2 linked regions of the Rubrivivax gelatinosus IL144 genome follow. The protein of the gene in region 1 interacts with the protein of each later gene in a pairwise test. Links are inferred from orthologs where the notes say so. Each region holds a gene or a part of one and is shown in the gene's direction. Other genes may lie near its edges.

Evidence for each region. Proteins that work in one complex are often made in the same cells at the same time.
Region 2: the proteins of ruvA (region 1) and ruvC interact in binary tests that used the Escherichia coli proteins (3 or more experiments, as listed by UniProt). The link is inferred for Rubrivivax gelatinosus IL144 from one-to-one orthologs.

The regions. Positions count from the first base shown.
Region 1 is NC_017075.1:4,733,943-4,740,860, forward strand. The notes cover bases 2,234-5,037. They hold ruvA (Holliday junction branch migration protein RuvA), read left to right. Parts: upstream 2,234-3,248; coding sequence 3,249-3,827; downstream 3,828-5,037. Other genes in these bases: embS (sensor histidine kinase EmbS), read left to right, coding at 2,234-2,499; embR (response regulator transcription factor EmbR), read left to right, coding at 2,561-3,205; RGE_RS21595 (copper chaperone PCu(A)C), read right to left, coding at 3,947-4,417; ruvB (Holliday junction branch migration DNA helicase RuvB), read left to right, coding at 4,497-5,037. Also shown: RGE_RS21575 (PhoH family protein), read right to left, coding at 1-551; more of embS, read left to right, coding at 634-2,233; more of ruvB, read left to right, coding at 5,038-5,561; RGE_RS21605 (type IV pilin protein), read left to right, coding at 5,759-6,187; RGE_RS21610 (GspH/FimT family pseudopilin), read left to right, coding at 6,175-6,636; type IV pilus modification protein PilV, read left to right, coding at 6,636-6,918. UniProt on the Escherichia coli protein: The RuvA-RuvB-RuvC complex processes Holliday junction (HJ) DNA during genetic recombination and DNA repair.
Region 2 is NC_017075.1:1,057,419-1,064,449, reverse strand. The notes cover bases 2,829-5,745. They hold ruvC (crossover junction endodeoxyribonuclease RuvC), read left to right. Parts: upstream 2,829-3,957; coding sequence 3,958-4,533; downstream 4,534-5,745. Other genes in these bases: RGE_RS04950 (ExeA family protein), read right to left, coding at 5,251-5,745; RGE_RS04955 (dienelactone hydrolase family protein), read left to right, coding at 4,530-5,249; RGE_RS04965 (BON domain-containing protein), read left to right, coding at 3,320-3,898; RGE_RS04970 (response regulator), read right to left, coding at 2,829-3,106. Also shown: purH (bifunctional phosphoribosylaminoimidazolecarboxamide formyltransferase/IMP cyclohydrolase), read left to right, coding at 1-44; RGE_RS04990 (lysophospholipid acyltransferase family protein), read left to right, coding at 81-704; RGE_RS04985 (phosphatidate cytidylyltransferase), read left to right, coding at 706-1,680; RGE_RS04980 (hypothetical protein), read right to left, coding at 1,677-1,892; RGE_RS04975 (response regulator), read left to right, coding at 2,080-2,712; more of RGE_RS04970, read right to left, coding at 2,723-2,828; more of RGE_RS04950, read right to left, coding at 5,746-6,903; RGE_RS04945 (hypothetical protein), read right to left, coding at 6,935-7,031.

The DNA.
Region 1 (6,918 bases):
TTCTGCGCCAGGTCGCCGGGCAGGAAACCCAGGCGCTCGCCGGCTTCGACCGCCGGGCGCGTCAGCACGATGCGCTGCACGCCGTGGCGCTCCAGCGCGTCGACGGCGCAGGCGACGGCGAGAAAGGTCTTGCCGGTGCCGGCCGGGCCGATGCCGAACGTGATGTCGTGCGCCAGGATCTGGCGCAGGTACTGCACCTGATTCGGCGTGCGGCCGACGAGGTCGGCATGGCGCGTATGCAGCACGATGCGCTCGGCGCTGCCTTCTGCAGGCGTGCCGGGCGCGGGCGGCGGCATCGCGCCGGCTTCGGCCAGCGCGAGCTGCAGCCGGCGTTCGCCGATCGGCGCCTCGGCCTGTTCATACAACCGGTCGAGCAGGGCGACGGCGCGTTCGACCGCCGGGCGCGGCCCGTCGATGCGGAAGCTGTCGTCGCGGCGCGCGAGCGTCACGCCGAGGCCGGCTTCGATGGCGCGCAGGTGCGCGTCGAGCGGCCCGCAGAGGTGGGCGAGGCGACGGTGGTCGGCCGGGGCGAGCGTGTGGCGGCGGATCAAGCGGCGAGGATGCGGGGGGACGACAGGAACTGCCATTGTCGCAGCGCCGCCGGGCAAGCGGCATGCCTCAGAATCGACCGACATGTCGCCGCCCGCCCTGCTCCGCCGCCTGTCGTCGCTGCTGACCGTGTTGCTGTTCGCCCTGCTGTCGCTGCCGGCGGCGGCGCAGACGCTGCGCATCACCTCGGCGCTGGCGGCGCCGGGCGACACGCCCGGTTTCCCGGCCGACGCCGACGCCCAGCCGGTCAGCCTGCCCGACGACTGGTCGCGTTCGCGCCCCGGCGCCAGCGGCCCGGTCTGGTACCGCATCGGCTTTCGCGCCCCCGAGCGCCCGGGCGACGACGAGCTGAGCGCGCTGTACATCGAACGCGCCTGCACCAACCTCGAGGTCTACCTCAACGGCCAGCTGGTCTTCAGCGGCGGGCGCATGCGCGAGCCGCTGACCAACAACTGCGGCCAGCCGCAGCTGGTGACGCTGCCGTCGGCGCTGATCGCGCCCGAGCTGAACACGCTGGACATCAAGGTCGCCGGCCAGTCGATGGCGCGCGTGGGCTCGCGCTGGCGCGCCGGCGGGCTGTCGGCGCTGGAACTCGGGCCGCAGTCGCTGCTGCTGCACCGCCAGGCGCGCCAGCACACCTTCGCCGTCGCGCTGCCGCAGGCGCTGTCGGCGACGCTGCTGCTGATGGGCAGCTTCATGTTCGTGCTCGGCACGATCAACCGGCGCGAGTCGCACCTGGCCTACTTCGGCGCGCTGACCGTGCTGTGGTCGGCGCTGGAGGCGCGGCTGTGGCTGCGCACCGTGCCGGTGGACGCCGCCGTCGCCGAGTTCCTGCTCTGTTCGCTGCTGGCCTTCATCACGCTGGCGGCGGTGCAGTTCCTGCTGCGCTACGCCCAGCACCGCAGCCGCATCGCCGACCGGCTGCTGCCGCTGCAGTGCGCGGCGATGCCGGCGACCCTGGTGCTCGCCGGCCCCGAGCGCCTGCACGTGCTGACGATGCTGTGGTCGCTGGTGCTCGGACTGCAGGTCGGCGCCGCAGCGATCTACTACCTGCGCGCGCAGTGGCGCGGGCATTCGCGCTCGTCGTGGGTGATGGCGGCGACGCTGGGCACGCTGGCGCTGGCCGGGCTGGTGGAGTTCGTCTCGCAGCAGGTCGGCGGCAGCCCGATGCCGGCGCAGGCCGCGCGTCTGGTGGCGCCGCTGATGTTCGTCGTCGTCGGCCTGCGCCTGGTGCAGCAGCACGGCCGCGCGCTGCAGGAAGCCGAACTCGGCCGCGCCCATCTCGAGGAGCGCGTGCGCGAAGCCACCGCCGAGATCGAACGCAACTTCCGTCAGCTCGCCGAGCTGCGTGTCGAGCAGATCACCGAGCGCGAACGCAAGCGCATCGCCGCCGACCTGCACGACGACCTGGGCGCCAAGCTGCTGACCATCGTGCACACCAGCGACGACCAGCGCATCTCGACGCTGGCGCGCGAGGCGCTGGAGGAGATGCGGCTGTCGGTGCGCGGCCTCACCGGCCGTGCGGTGCGCCTGGCCGACGCGCTGGGCGACTGGCGTGCCGAGGTCGTCAACCGGCTCGCGCAGGCCGGCATCCAGGCCGAGTGGGAAGCGCCCGAGGACCTGACGCAGATGCTGTCGGCGCGCGCCTTCGTGCAGACCACGCGCATCCTGCGCGAGGCGACGAGCAACATCATCAAACACAGCGGCGGCTCGCACGCCTCGGTGACCTGCACGGTGGCCGACGGCGACTTCAAGGTCGTTGTCCAGGACGACGGCGACGGCATCAAGATCGAGAACGACGGCCGGCTGGACCGCGGCCACGGCATGGCGACGATGAAGAACCGCGCCAAGCAGCTGCAGGGCCAGTGTCTCGTCGAGTCCGCGCCGGGGCGCGGGACCGTGATACGGCTCACGATCCCGCTCGACCGGGCGCTCGAGGCCGCCTCCTAGTCCGTCCCGCGATACCCTGCTGCTGTTAGCATAAGTTTTCGGCCCGAACGAGCCCGATTCCATGAAGAACGTCCTGCTGCTCGAAGACCTGCCCGAGATCCGCGCCTGGATGCGCAAGCTGGTGCTCCAGGTCTTCCCGACCGCCCAGATCTCGGAAAGCGCCCGCGTCCAGGACGCGATCTCGCTGGCCGCGGCCGTCAAGTTCGAACTCGCGCTGATCGACCTGGGCCTGCCCGACGGCAGCGGCGTCGATGTCGTCACCAAGCTGCGCGACGTGCAGCCCGACGCCCAGTCGGTCGTGGTCACGATCCACGACGACGACGAGCACCTGTTCCCGGCGCTGCAGGCCGGCGCCTTCGGCTACATCCTGAAGGAGCAGCCGCGCGAGCTGATCGTCGAGCAGTTGCAGCGCATCAGCCAGGGCGAGCCGCCGCTGTCGCCGTCGATCGCGCGGCGCATGATGGCCCACTTCACGCAGAAGGCGAAGCCGCAGACCTCGCTGCTGCCGCACGTGCAGCTGACCGACCGCGAGAGCGAAGTGCTGCTGCGCGTGGCCAAGGGCTACACGCTGCCCGAGATCGGCGTGCAGCTGGGCCTGTCGCGCCACACGATCGCCGACTACGTCAAGCAGATCTACCGCAAGCTCAACGTGAGCTCGCGCGCCGAGGCCGCGCTCGAGGCGCAGCGCCAGGGCCTGTTCCGCTGATCCCCCGCCGGGCCCGCGGCCCGGCGCGGCGACAATCGCGGCCATGATCGGACGACTCTCCGGCACGCTGGCCGAAAAGAATCCCCCGCAGCTGCTCGTCGACGTCGGCGGCGTCGGCTACGAGGTCGACGTGCCGATGAGCACGTTCTACCACCTGCCCGCGCTCGGCGAGCGCGTCGTGCTGCTGACCGAGTTCGTCGTACGCGAGGACGCGCAGCAGCTCTTCGGCTTTCTCACAGCGAGCGAACGCGCGACCTTCCGGCTGCTGGTCAAGATCAGCGGCGTCGGCCCGCGCATGGCGCTGGCGCTGCTGTCGGGGCTGTCGGTGGCCGAGCTGTCGCAGGCCGTCGCGGCGCAGGACGGCGCGCGCCTCGTCAAGGTGCCGGGCATCGGCAAGAAGACCGCCGAACGCGTGCTGCTGGAGTTGAAGGGCAAGCTCGCGCCCGACCTGGGCCTGCCCTCGGCCGCCGGCGGCGCCGGCGACGCCCATGCCGACATCGTGCAGGCGCTGATGGCGCTGGGCTACAACGAGCGCGAGGCGCAGGCGGCGGCCAAGGCGCTGCCCAAGGACGTCGGGGTCAGCGAGGGCATCAAGCTGGCCCTGAAAGCCTTGAACCGTTAGCCCCCGAGCTCGCTTTCGCTCGCTACCCCCCGAGGGGGCCGTCCGCCAACGGACCGGCGGAGCCGGTCCGTGGCGGGAAGCTGGGTCGCGCGGGGATCAGCGGACCTCGCTCGCCGGACTCAGTGACCGCTGTGCTTCATCGCCGGCATCGCGGCGTTCATCGCCTTCACCGGCACTTGCAGCTCGACGCTCTCGCGCTTCTTGTCGGCGCCTTCGAAGACCAGCGTCACCGGCACCGTCGCGCCGGCTTCCAGCGGCTGCTTCAGATCCATGAGCATCACGTGGTAGCCGCCGGGCTTGAGCTCGACGGTCTGGCCGGCCGGCAGCGCCAGGCCGTTGGGCAGCGCACGCATCTTCATCACGTTGCCTTCCATCGCCATCTCGTGGACCTCGGCGACGCCGGCCACCGGCGAGGAGACGCCGACCAGGCGCGAACCCTGCACCGAGCTGATCTGGGCGAACAGGCCGGTCGCCTTCTGCTGGGCGACGGTGCCGCGGATCCAGGCGTCCTTGACGGTGGTCTGCGCCGAGGCGGCCGCTGCGGCCAGGCTCATCAGCACGCCGATCGCGGCGGCGGCGGTACGGTTCATCGGAAACACTCCTTAGGTCGTCGGCGGCGGCCGACGCGGCCACCGGGTCGGGCAGTCTAGCTCGCCATAATCCGCCCACATGGCGATCAAGACCGACGACTTCGGCACTCCCCCGGCCCCGCGCGTGGTCAGCGCCGCCCCCGCCTCGCCCAACGAGGAGGCGATCGAGCGTGCGCTGCGACCCAAGGTGCTGGACGAGTACGTCGGCCAGGCGCGTGCACGCGAGCAGCTGGAGATCTTCATCCACGCCGCACGCGGCCGCGCCGAGGCGCTGGACCACGTGCTGCTGTTCGGCCCGCCGGGGCTGGGCAAGACGACGCTGGCGCACATCGTCGCCGCGGAACTGGGCGTCAACCTGCGCCAGACCTCGGGCCCGGTGCTGGAGAAGCCGCGCGACCTGGCGGCGATCCTGACCAATCTCGAGAAGAACGACGTGCTGTTCATCGACGAGATCCACCGCCTGTCGCCGGTCGTCGAGGAGATCCTCTACCCGGCGCTGGAGGACTACCAGATCGACATCATGATCGGCGACGGCCCGGCGGCGCGTTCGATCAAGCTCGACCTGCAGCCCTTCACGCTGGTCGGCGCCACCACGCGCGCCGGCATGCTGACCAACCCGCTGCGCGACCGCTTCGGCATCGTCGCGCGGCTGGAGTTCTATACCTCCGACGAGCTGACGCGCATCGTCACGCGCTCGGCCGGGCTGCTCGGCGTCGAGGTCGACCCGGCCGGCGCGCTGGAAGTCGCGCGGCGCTCGCGCGGCACGCCGCGCATCGCCAACCGGCTGCTGCGCCGCGTGCGCGACTACGCCCAGGTCAAGGGCGACGGCCGCATCGATGCGCCGATCGCCGACAAGGCGCTGGCGCTGCTGGACGTCGACCCGCTGGGCTTCGACGTCATGGACCGCAAGCTGCTGGAGGCGGTGATCCACCGCTTCGACGGCGGCCCGGTGGGCCTGGACAACGTCGCCGCGGCGATCGGCGAGGAGTCGGGCACGATCGAGGACGTCATCGAGCCCTACCTGATCCAGCAGGGCTACCTGCAGCGCACGCCGCGCGGCCGCGTCGCGACGCTCGCCGCCTACCGCCACCTGGGCCTCGCGCCGCCGCAGCGCGCCGGGGGCGACCTGTTCGGCGTCAACTGAAGTGCGCCCGCGGGGCCGCGGTGTGAAGGGCGTCACGCGCGGCGCGGCCGGTTAACAGTCGGTAACGACCTCGCCGGCATACTGCCTCAAGCCACATCGCCGGACGCCGATGTCCCGTGGGAGCGGATGGCCCGGTCGCACGCCCGTCCGCACCGCCGCCGCTGGCGCCGTTCGATGCCGACACGACCGAGACCCCGATGACGCTCCGTTCACGCCCCGCCGCGCGCGCCGGTTTCACGCTGATCGAACTGATGATCGCGCTGGCCATCCTGGCCATCCTGGCTGCCGTCGCGCTGCCCTCCTACAACAGCTACGTGCGCCGCTCGAAGATCCCGGTCGGCCTGGATGCGCTGTCGGCCTTCGCCACGCGCATGGAGCAGCGCTACCAGGACGTGGGCAGCTACGGCAGCAACGGCAACTGCGCGTTCACGCCGAGCAACGTCAACAACTTCACGCTGAGCTGCGAACTCACCAACAGCGGCCAGGGTTTCACCGCCACGGCCACGGGCACCGGCACGGTCTCCGACTTCACCTTCACGATCAACGCCAGCGGCGCGCGCACGACGACCTACAAGAGCACCACGCTGACCTGCTGGAGCACCAAGGGCACGGTATGCGACACCTGAAGCGCCGCGGCCTGACGCTGATCGAACTGATGGTGGCACTGGCCATCGGCGCGATGCTGATGCTCGCAGCCGCGCCGCACTTCGCCGAGTTCGTCTCCAACTCGCGCCTGCGCGAGGCCGGCAACGTGCTCTACACGCAGGCCCTGTACGCGCAGAGCGAGGCGCTCAAGCGCAACGGTACGGTGCGCCTGGGCATCGACGGTTCGACGGTGACCGTGACCGACGTCGGCGGCAACACGACGCTGCGCACCGTCACGCTGTCCGGCAGCGTCGCCGCCTCCGAGGCCAAGACGATCAGCTTCAACGGCCGCGGCATGATCGCCGCCGACGCGTCGATCGACCTCGGGCTGCCCGACCAGACCTGCTCGGCCGACCTGCGCTGCCCCGGCCTGCGCGTCGAAGGCGGCGGCGCGATCCGGCTGTGCGGCGACAACACCGGGACCTGCTGATGCGCACGCCACAGCTTCGCCGCCAGGCGGGATTCGGCCTGATCGACGCGCTGATCGCCCTGGCCATCCTGTCGATCGGCCTGCTCGGCCTGACGCGGCTGCAGGCCCGCTCGCTGAGCTACGGCACCGAGGCCGACCAGCGCGTCAAGGCCGTGCAGTTCGGCAGCGAACTGCTGAGCACCGCGATGGTCGACTCGGGCAATCCAGGGTGCTACCTGCTGCCGACCGCCGGCACCTGCGCGAGCGATGCCGCCAAGACCTATGCCGAGGGGCTGAAGACGC
Region 2 (7,031 bases), 3.7 Mb from region 1 along the record:
GCATCGCGATGGTGCTCACGGGCACCCGCCACTTCCGCCACTGACGTCTGCCGGGGCCGCAAGGCCCCGGACCTCTCCCGATGGCTTCAAAAGCCGACCTGATGGGCTTGCTGCTGACGGCACTCGTGCGGCTGATCACCGGCGCCCAGGGGCACTGGAAAGGCTGTCCGCCGAAGGCCGAGCAGCGCATCTACTTCGCCAACCACCAGAGCCATCTCGACTGGATGCTGATCTGGGCGGCGCTGCCCAGCGACCTGCGCGCGACGACGCGCCCGATCGCGGCGCGCGACTACTGGACCTCGTCGAAGTTCAAGGCCTGGCTGACGCGCGAGGTGTTCCACGCCGTCTACGTCAGCCGCCAGCGCAGCGAGGACCAGGACCCGCTGGAGCCGCTGGTCGAGGTGCTCGACGCCGGCGACTCGCTGGTCATCTTCCCGGAAGGCACGCGCAGCAACAAAGGGCTGCCGCAGCCGTTCAAGACCGGGCTCTACCACCTCGCCGAGCAGTTCCCCAACGTGCAACTGATCCCCGCCTGGATCGACAACGTCAACCGCGTGATGCCCAAGGGCGAAGTGGTGCCGGTGCCGATCCTGTGCACCGTGACCTTCGGCGCGCCGATCCAGCTCGAACCGGGCGAGGACAAACGCGCCTTCCTCGAACGCGCCCGCGAGGCCGTCGTCGCGCTGCGCCCGCACCTGAGCTGAGATGGGACACCTGCGAGCGCTCACCGTGGACCAGCAGGTCGGCCTGCTGTTCGTCATCCTGTTCGGCGCGCTGATCGTCGTCAGCGCGATCTCGGGCCTGGTGATGCTGCGCCGCTCCGAAGAGGAGGGCAGCAGCCGCCACATCCGCGTGAAGGCCGAGCTGCGCGCGATCTGGGCCGGCGCGATCGTCTTCTGGCTGGCCTGGGTCTCGGGCGCGCTGGGGGCGACGCTGCTGTTCGCGGTGTTCTCGTTCTTCGCCTTGCGCGAGTTCATCACCATCGCGCACACCCGGCGCAGCGACCACCGCAGCCTGATCCTGTCGTTCTTCATCGTGCTGCCGGCGCAGTACCTGCTGGTCGGATTCCGCACCTTCGACCTGTTCACGGTCTTCATCCCGGTCTACGTGTTCATCGCGATCCCGGTGATCAGCGCGCTGGCCGGCGACCCCGAGCGCTTCCTGGAGCGCAACGCGAAGATCCAGTGGGGCGTGATGGTCTGCGTCTACGGCCTCAGCCACGCGCCGGCGCTGCTGCTGCTGGAGTTCAAGAACTACGAGGGCCGCGGCGCCTTCCTCGTGTTCTTCCTCGTCGTCGTCGTGGCGACCGCGCAGCGCACGCAGGAAGGCGCGTCGCGCTGGCTGCGGCGGCGGCCGGTGGCGCGCCACATCGACCGCTCGTTCTCCTACCGCGCCTGGGCGATCGGCGCGACCACCGCCGCCATCGTCGGCGCCGCGCTGTACTGGACGACGCCGTTCAAGGCCGGCCAGGCGCTGGTGATGGCCTTCATCGCCGCCGGCGCCGGCAGCTTCGGCGAGTTCGTCATGAAGGCGCTGAAGAAGGACGCCGGCGTGCCGTCCTGGGGCAACCGCAGCGCGATCACCGGCGCCGTCGGCCTGCTCGACCGCGTCGCGCCGCTGTGCTTCGCGGCGCCGGTGTTCTTCCACTCGGTGCGCTGGTACTTCCAGTTCCGCGGCTAACGCGCGGCGGTCGCGATCAGTTCCGACTCGGTCCGCACGACGCGGCCGGCGGCGTCGAAGACGACGGTCACCTCGACCGGGCGGCCGTCGGCGCCGCGTTCGGTGTAGACGGCGCGCGTGGCGCCCGGCGCCGTGCCGGCACAGGCCGCCACCAGGGCGGCGGCAGCGAGACCCGGGACGAGCGCGGCAGGAAAAGCGATGCGGGATGTCATGGCAGTCTCCTTGACTCCAGCTTCGTCGCCCGGCCCGGCCGGCGCCGTCGGCCGTCGGCCCCGCGACCGGTCGGACACGGCCGACGCCGCGCGCCCGCCACGTCCGACCCCGCCTGCGGACGGGATTTGAGCCTCGCTACACTGCCTCGGGGCCGCTGCGCCGGCTGCGACCAAGGAGAAGCCGTTGATCATTCGGGTGGGCATCGTCGACGACCACGCCATCGTGCGTACCGGGCTGCGCCAGTTCCTGTCCGAGCAGGTGGACCTGCGTGTCACCGGCGAGGCGGCCAACGGGACCGAGGCGCTGGATCTCGTGCGCCGCGGCGAGGTCGACGTGCTGCTGATGGACCTGTCGATGCCCGGCCAGAGCGGCGTCGACGCGCTGGCCGCGATCCGCGCCCGCGCCGCCGAGCTGCCGATCCTCATCCTCAGCGGCTTCCCCGAGACGCACTACGCGACGACGCTGCTGCGCCAGGGCGCCAGCGGCTACCTGAACAAGGAGTGCGACCCCGAGGAGATCGTCAAGGCGATCCGCACCGTCGCACGCGGCCGGCGCTACATCACCAGCCAGGTCGCCGAGCTGCTGGCCGACACGATGGCCGGCGGCACCGACAAGCTGCCGCACGAGTCGCTGTCCGAACGCGAACTGCAGGTCTTCCTGCGCCTGGCCAAGGGCGAGACGGTGGGCCACATCGCCGAGAGCATGTTCCTCAGCGTCAAGACGGTCAGCACCTACCGCACCCGGGTGCTGGAGAAGCTCAAGCTCGCCAGCAACAGCGACCTCACCTACTACGCGCTGAAGAACGGGCTGATCCAGTAGCCCGGCCGGCTCAGGCCGGCGGCGGCGGCAGCGCGGCGCAGTAGTTGATCAGCGCGTCGATGTCGCGCGACTTGTCGAACACCCGCACCGCACCCAGGTCCAGACACTGGCGCGCGAGGTCGGGCGAGGCGTAGTTCGTCAGCACCACGCGCCGCAAGGGGCTGCCGGCGTCGCGCAGCGCACGCAGGATGCCGGTGCCCGAGCCGGTGCGCAGGAAGATGTCGAGGATCGCCAGGTCGCAGCCGTTGGCCGGGTCGCCCAGCCAGCGAAGCGCGCCGGCCTCGTCGTCGGCCCAGCCGACGACCTTGAGCGGCACCAGTTCCTCCAGTGCCGACACGAGGTTGTCGCGGATGACGGGGCTGTCCTCGACGACGAAGGCTCTGATCAAGGACATCGGGGGCGTGGGAGTGATGGGGCGTGGCCGTCGCAGCGGCTTCTTTGCGGCCCAGTCTATCGAGCCCGGCACGCCGGCCGCGTAGGACGGCGCTGACATCATGGCGCGACCTCGGGCGGACGTGCCCGCCGCGCCACGGCCGATGGTGGCCTCGGGCGCCGGCACCGACCATCGACCTCGAGGCCCGTTCCGCGGGCCACGACAGGAGCCGCGATGAGCACCACCCTGCACGACACCGAGACCTCGGCGCTGCGCCGCGACGCCGCCCGCGCCGAAGCCGACGCCGCCCGCGCCCGGGCGGACGCCGAGGCGATGAGAGCCCGCCGCCCGCTGCCCCGGCGCCGCTGGCCTGGGCTGCTGGCCGCCTTGCTGGTCGGCGCCGCCATCGGCGCGCTGCTGATGTCCAACCACTACGACGACCGCACGCTGGGCCAGCGCCTGGACGCCGGCCTGGCCGCCGCCGGAGACCAGGTGCGCGGCGGCACCGCCGAGCTGCGCCAGGACGCCCGCGAAGCCGCCCGCGACGGCGCGCTGGCGACCGAACGCGCCACCGCCAACGCCGCCGGCGCGGTGGGCGATGCGCGCATCACCACCGCGGTGAAGGCCGCGCTGGCCACCGACCCGGCCTTGAGCGCGCTGCGCATCGACGTCACGACCGAAGCCGGCGTCGTGCGCCTCGAAGGCCCGGCGCCCGACGCCGCCGCGCGCGAGCGCGCGACGACGCTGGCCGCGGCACCCGACGGCGTCGTGCGCGTCGACAACCGGCTGGTGGTCGGCGGCGCGGCGCGCTGAAGGCCGGCAGGGGGCGTCTGAGATACTGCGGGCCGCGCCGCCCCCCGGCGGCCCGCCCCATGCGCATCCTCGGAATCGACCCCGGCCTCCAACGCACCGGCTTCGGCGTCATCGACGCCGACGGCCCGCGGCTGGCCTACGTCGCCAGCGGCGTCATCGACACCGCCGAAGCGCCGCGCGGGGACCTGCCGCTGCGGCTGAAGATCATCTTCGAAGGCGTCGCCGAGGTCGTCTCGCGCTACGAGCCCGAGGCCGCGTCGGCCGAGATCGTCTTCGTCAACGTCAACCCGCAGAGCACGCTGCTGCTCGGCCAGGCGCGTGGCGCCGCGCTGGCGGCGCTGGTCTCGGCAGGGCTGCCGGTGGCCGAGTACACCGCGGTGCAGATGAAGAAGGCCGTCACCGGCCACGGCCTGGCGGCCAAGGCCCAGATCCAGGAGATGGTCAAACGCCTGCTCGCGCTGCCCGGCGTGCCCGGCAAGGACGCCGCCGACGCGCTGGGCCTGGCGATCGCACATGCCCACGCCGGCGGCACGCTGGCCGCGCTGGCCGAAGCCACGCCGCTGGCGCGCCGCGCCCACGCACAGTACCGCCGCGGCCGCGCCTACCGCGCCGCGCCCCCACGGAGAAGCCGATGATCCCGAACACCGCCGAAGACCCCGTCGCCACGCGCTGGCTCGACATCGCGCCCGGCTTCGCCGCTTACCTGGCGCTGCCGCCCGCGGGCCGCGGCCCGGCGATCGTGCTGTTCCAGGAGATCTTCGGCGTCAACACGCACATCCGCGCCGTCGCGCGCCAGTGGGCGCTGGACGGCTTCATCGTGCTCGCGCCGGACCTGTTCCACCGCCGCGCGCCGCGCATCGAGCTCGGCTACTCCGGCGACGACCACGCGCAAGGCATGGCGCTGCACCAGGCCTACACGCACGAGGAGCAGCTCGCCGACGTCGCCGCCGCGATGGCCGCGGCGCGGGCGCTGCCCGAAGCCGCGGGACAGCGCTGCGGCGCGCTCGGCTACTGCATGGGCGGCCGGCTGGCCTTCTTCGCCGCCGCGACCGCCGGCGCCGACGCCGCGGTGGCCTACTACGGCGGCCGCATCCAGGACCATCTGGCGCTGGCGCCGCAGGTGAAGGCGCCGATCCAGTTCCACTACGCCGGCGACGACGCCTACATCCCGCCGGCGGCCGTCGACGCGGTGCGGGCCGCGTTCGCCGGCCACGACGGCGCCGAAGTGCAGGTCTACCCCGGCACGCCGCACGGCTTCAACTGCTGGTCGCGCGAGAGCTACGAGCCGCGTGCCGCGGCGCTGGCGCACGGGCGTGCGCTGCAGTTCCTGGCAGCCGCGCTGAACGGCTGATTCAGTCGCCCAGCCGCGGCTCGCCGCGGCGTTCGGCGCGCGCCAGCAGCATCTGCGTCTGCGGCCCGGCGATGCCATCGACCGCGAGGCCGCGCGCACGCTGGAAGTTGGACACGCGGCGTGCGATCGACGCGGCGTCGGCGTCCTCGGCCGGCTCGCCGTCGAGCGCATGCAGCCGGCGCGCCAGCGTGTCGGCGGCCGCCGGCGGTTTCCACAGCGTCGCGAAGTCGCCGCGCCACCAGCGCGCCAGCGCCAGCAGCGGCACACGTTCGCGGTGCTCGCCGAGCTGCAGCGTCGCGCTGTCCTCGGACAGGCCGACGAGCAGCACGTGGGCGCTGCGGCCGCGTTCGTCGATCAGGTGCAGCAGGCCGGGACGGTCGAGCTGGCGCAGCGTCGGCAGACCGACGCGCCCGCTCCAGCAGGACAGGCCGGTGGCCGCCAGCGCCGCGCAGGGTTCGCCGGCGGCCGGCGTCGCGCCCCACAGCCGCGCCAGCGCGCGCCAGGCCAGCGCTTCGTCGGCAGCCAGCGGCGTGAACCAGGCCTCGGACGACGGTGCCGAAGCGGCCGCGGCAGCCTCGACCGCCGGCGCGGTCTCGGGCGCCGAGGCCTGCGACGCCGCGGCGATGGCCACGGGGGCCGCCGAGGCCGGTGCGGGCACGGGCGCTGCCGCCACCGCCGGCTTCGCCGCCGGCGCCGGGTCGCGCCAGGCCGGTGCCAGAAGCAGCCCGCCGGCGATGGCCGCGGCGACGCCGGCGCCGAAGGCCCACGTCGCCGCCGTGCCGCCGGCAACGGCCGGCGCCGGGGCGAGCGCCGGGGCCGGCGCGTGGCGCGCGGCCGGCAGCACCGGCGGCCCGGCGACGTCGTGCGCGGCGCGCTCCAGGATCTCGCGGCCGATGCGGCGCGTGCCGGTCTCGGCGGCGATCGCCAGCGCGCGGTCGCAGAGCACGTTGATGCGCCGCGGCACGCCGCCGCTGAAACGCTGCACCAGGCCCAGCGACTCGCCGTCGAAAGGCAGCGCGCCTTCGTAGCCGGCGACCGCCAGGCGGTGCTCGATGTAGGCCGCGGTCTGGGTCTCCGACAGCGCGCCGAGGTGGAAACGGACGACGATGCGCTGCGCCAGCGGCTCCAGCTCGGGCCGCGTCAGCATCTCGCGCAGCTCGGGCTGGCCGATCAGCAGCACCTGCAGCTTGCGGCCGCTGGAGTCCAGGTTGGTCAGCAGGCGCAGCTGCTCCAGCACCTCGTGCGACAGCGCCTGCGCCTCGTCGATGACGATCAGCGTGCGCCGCCCCTGCGCATGCGCCAGCAGCAGATGGCCGTGCAGCGCGTCGATCATGTCCACCGGGCCGTCGCCGGCCGGCAGCTCGACCTGCAGGTCCTCGAAGACGCGCGCGATCAGCGCGTCGACGCCCAGCTTCGGGTTGACGACGCTGGCGACGTCGACGTTGGACGGCAGCTGCTCCAGGAACGTGCGCCAGAGCGTCGTCTTGCCGGCACCGATCTCCCCGGTCAGCAGCACGAAGCTCGCGCCGCGCGCCAGGCCGTAGTTCAGCAGCTCCAGCGCTTCGCGGTGCTGCTCGGCGGGGTAGAGGAAACGCGGATCGGGCGCGATCGAGAAAGGCTCGCGCGCCAGGCCGAAGAAGGACTCGACGTTCATGGCGCGGCGAGCATAACCGCCGCGCTACGCGCTACAGCATCAGCGCCAGGCGTTCGAGGATCAGCACGGCGAAGAAGCCGATCGCCGCCAGCACCGTCCATTTGACGATGACGATGCCGCGCCGCCGC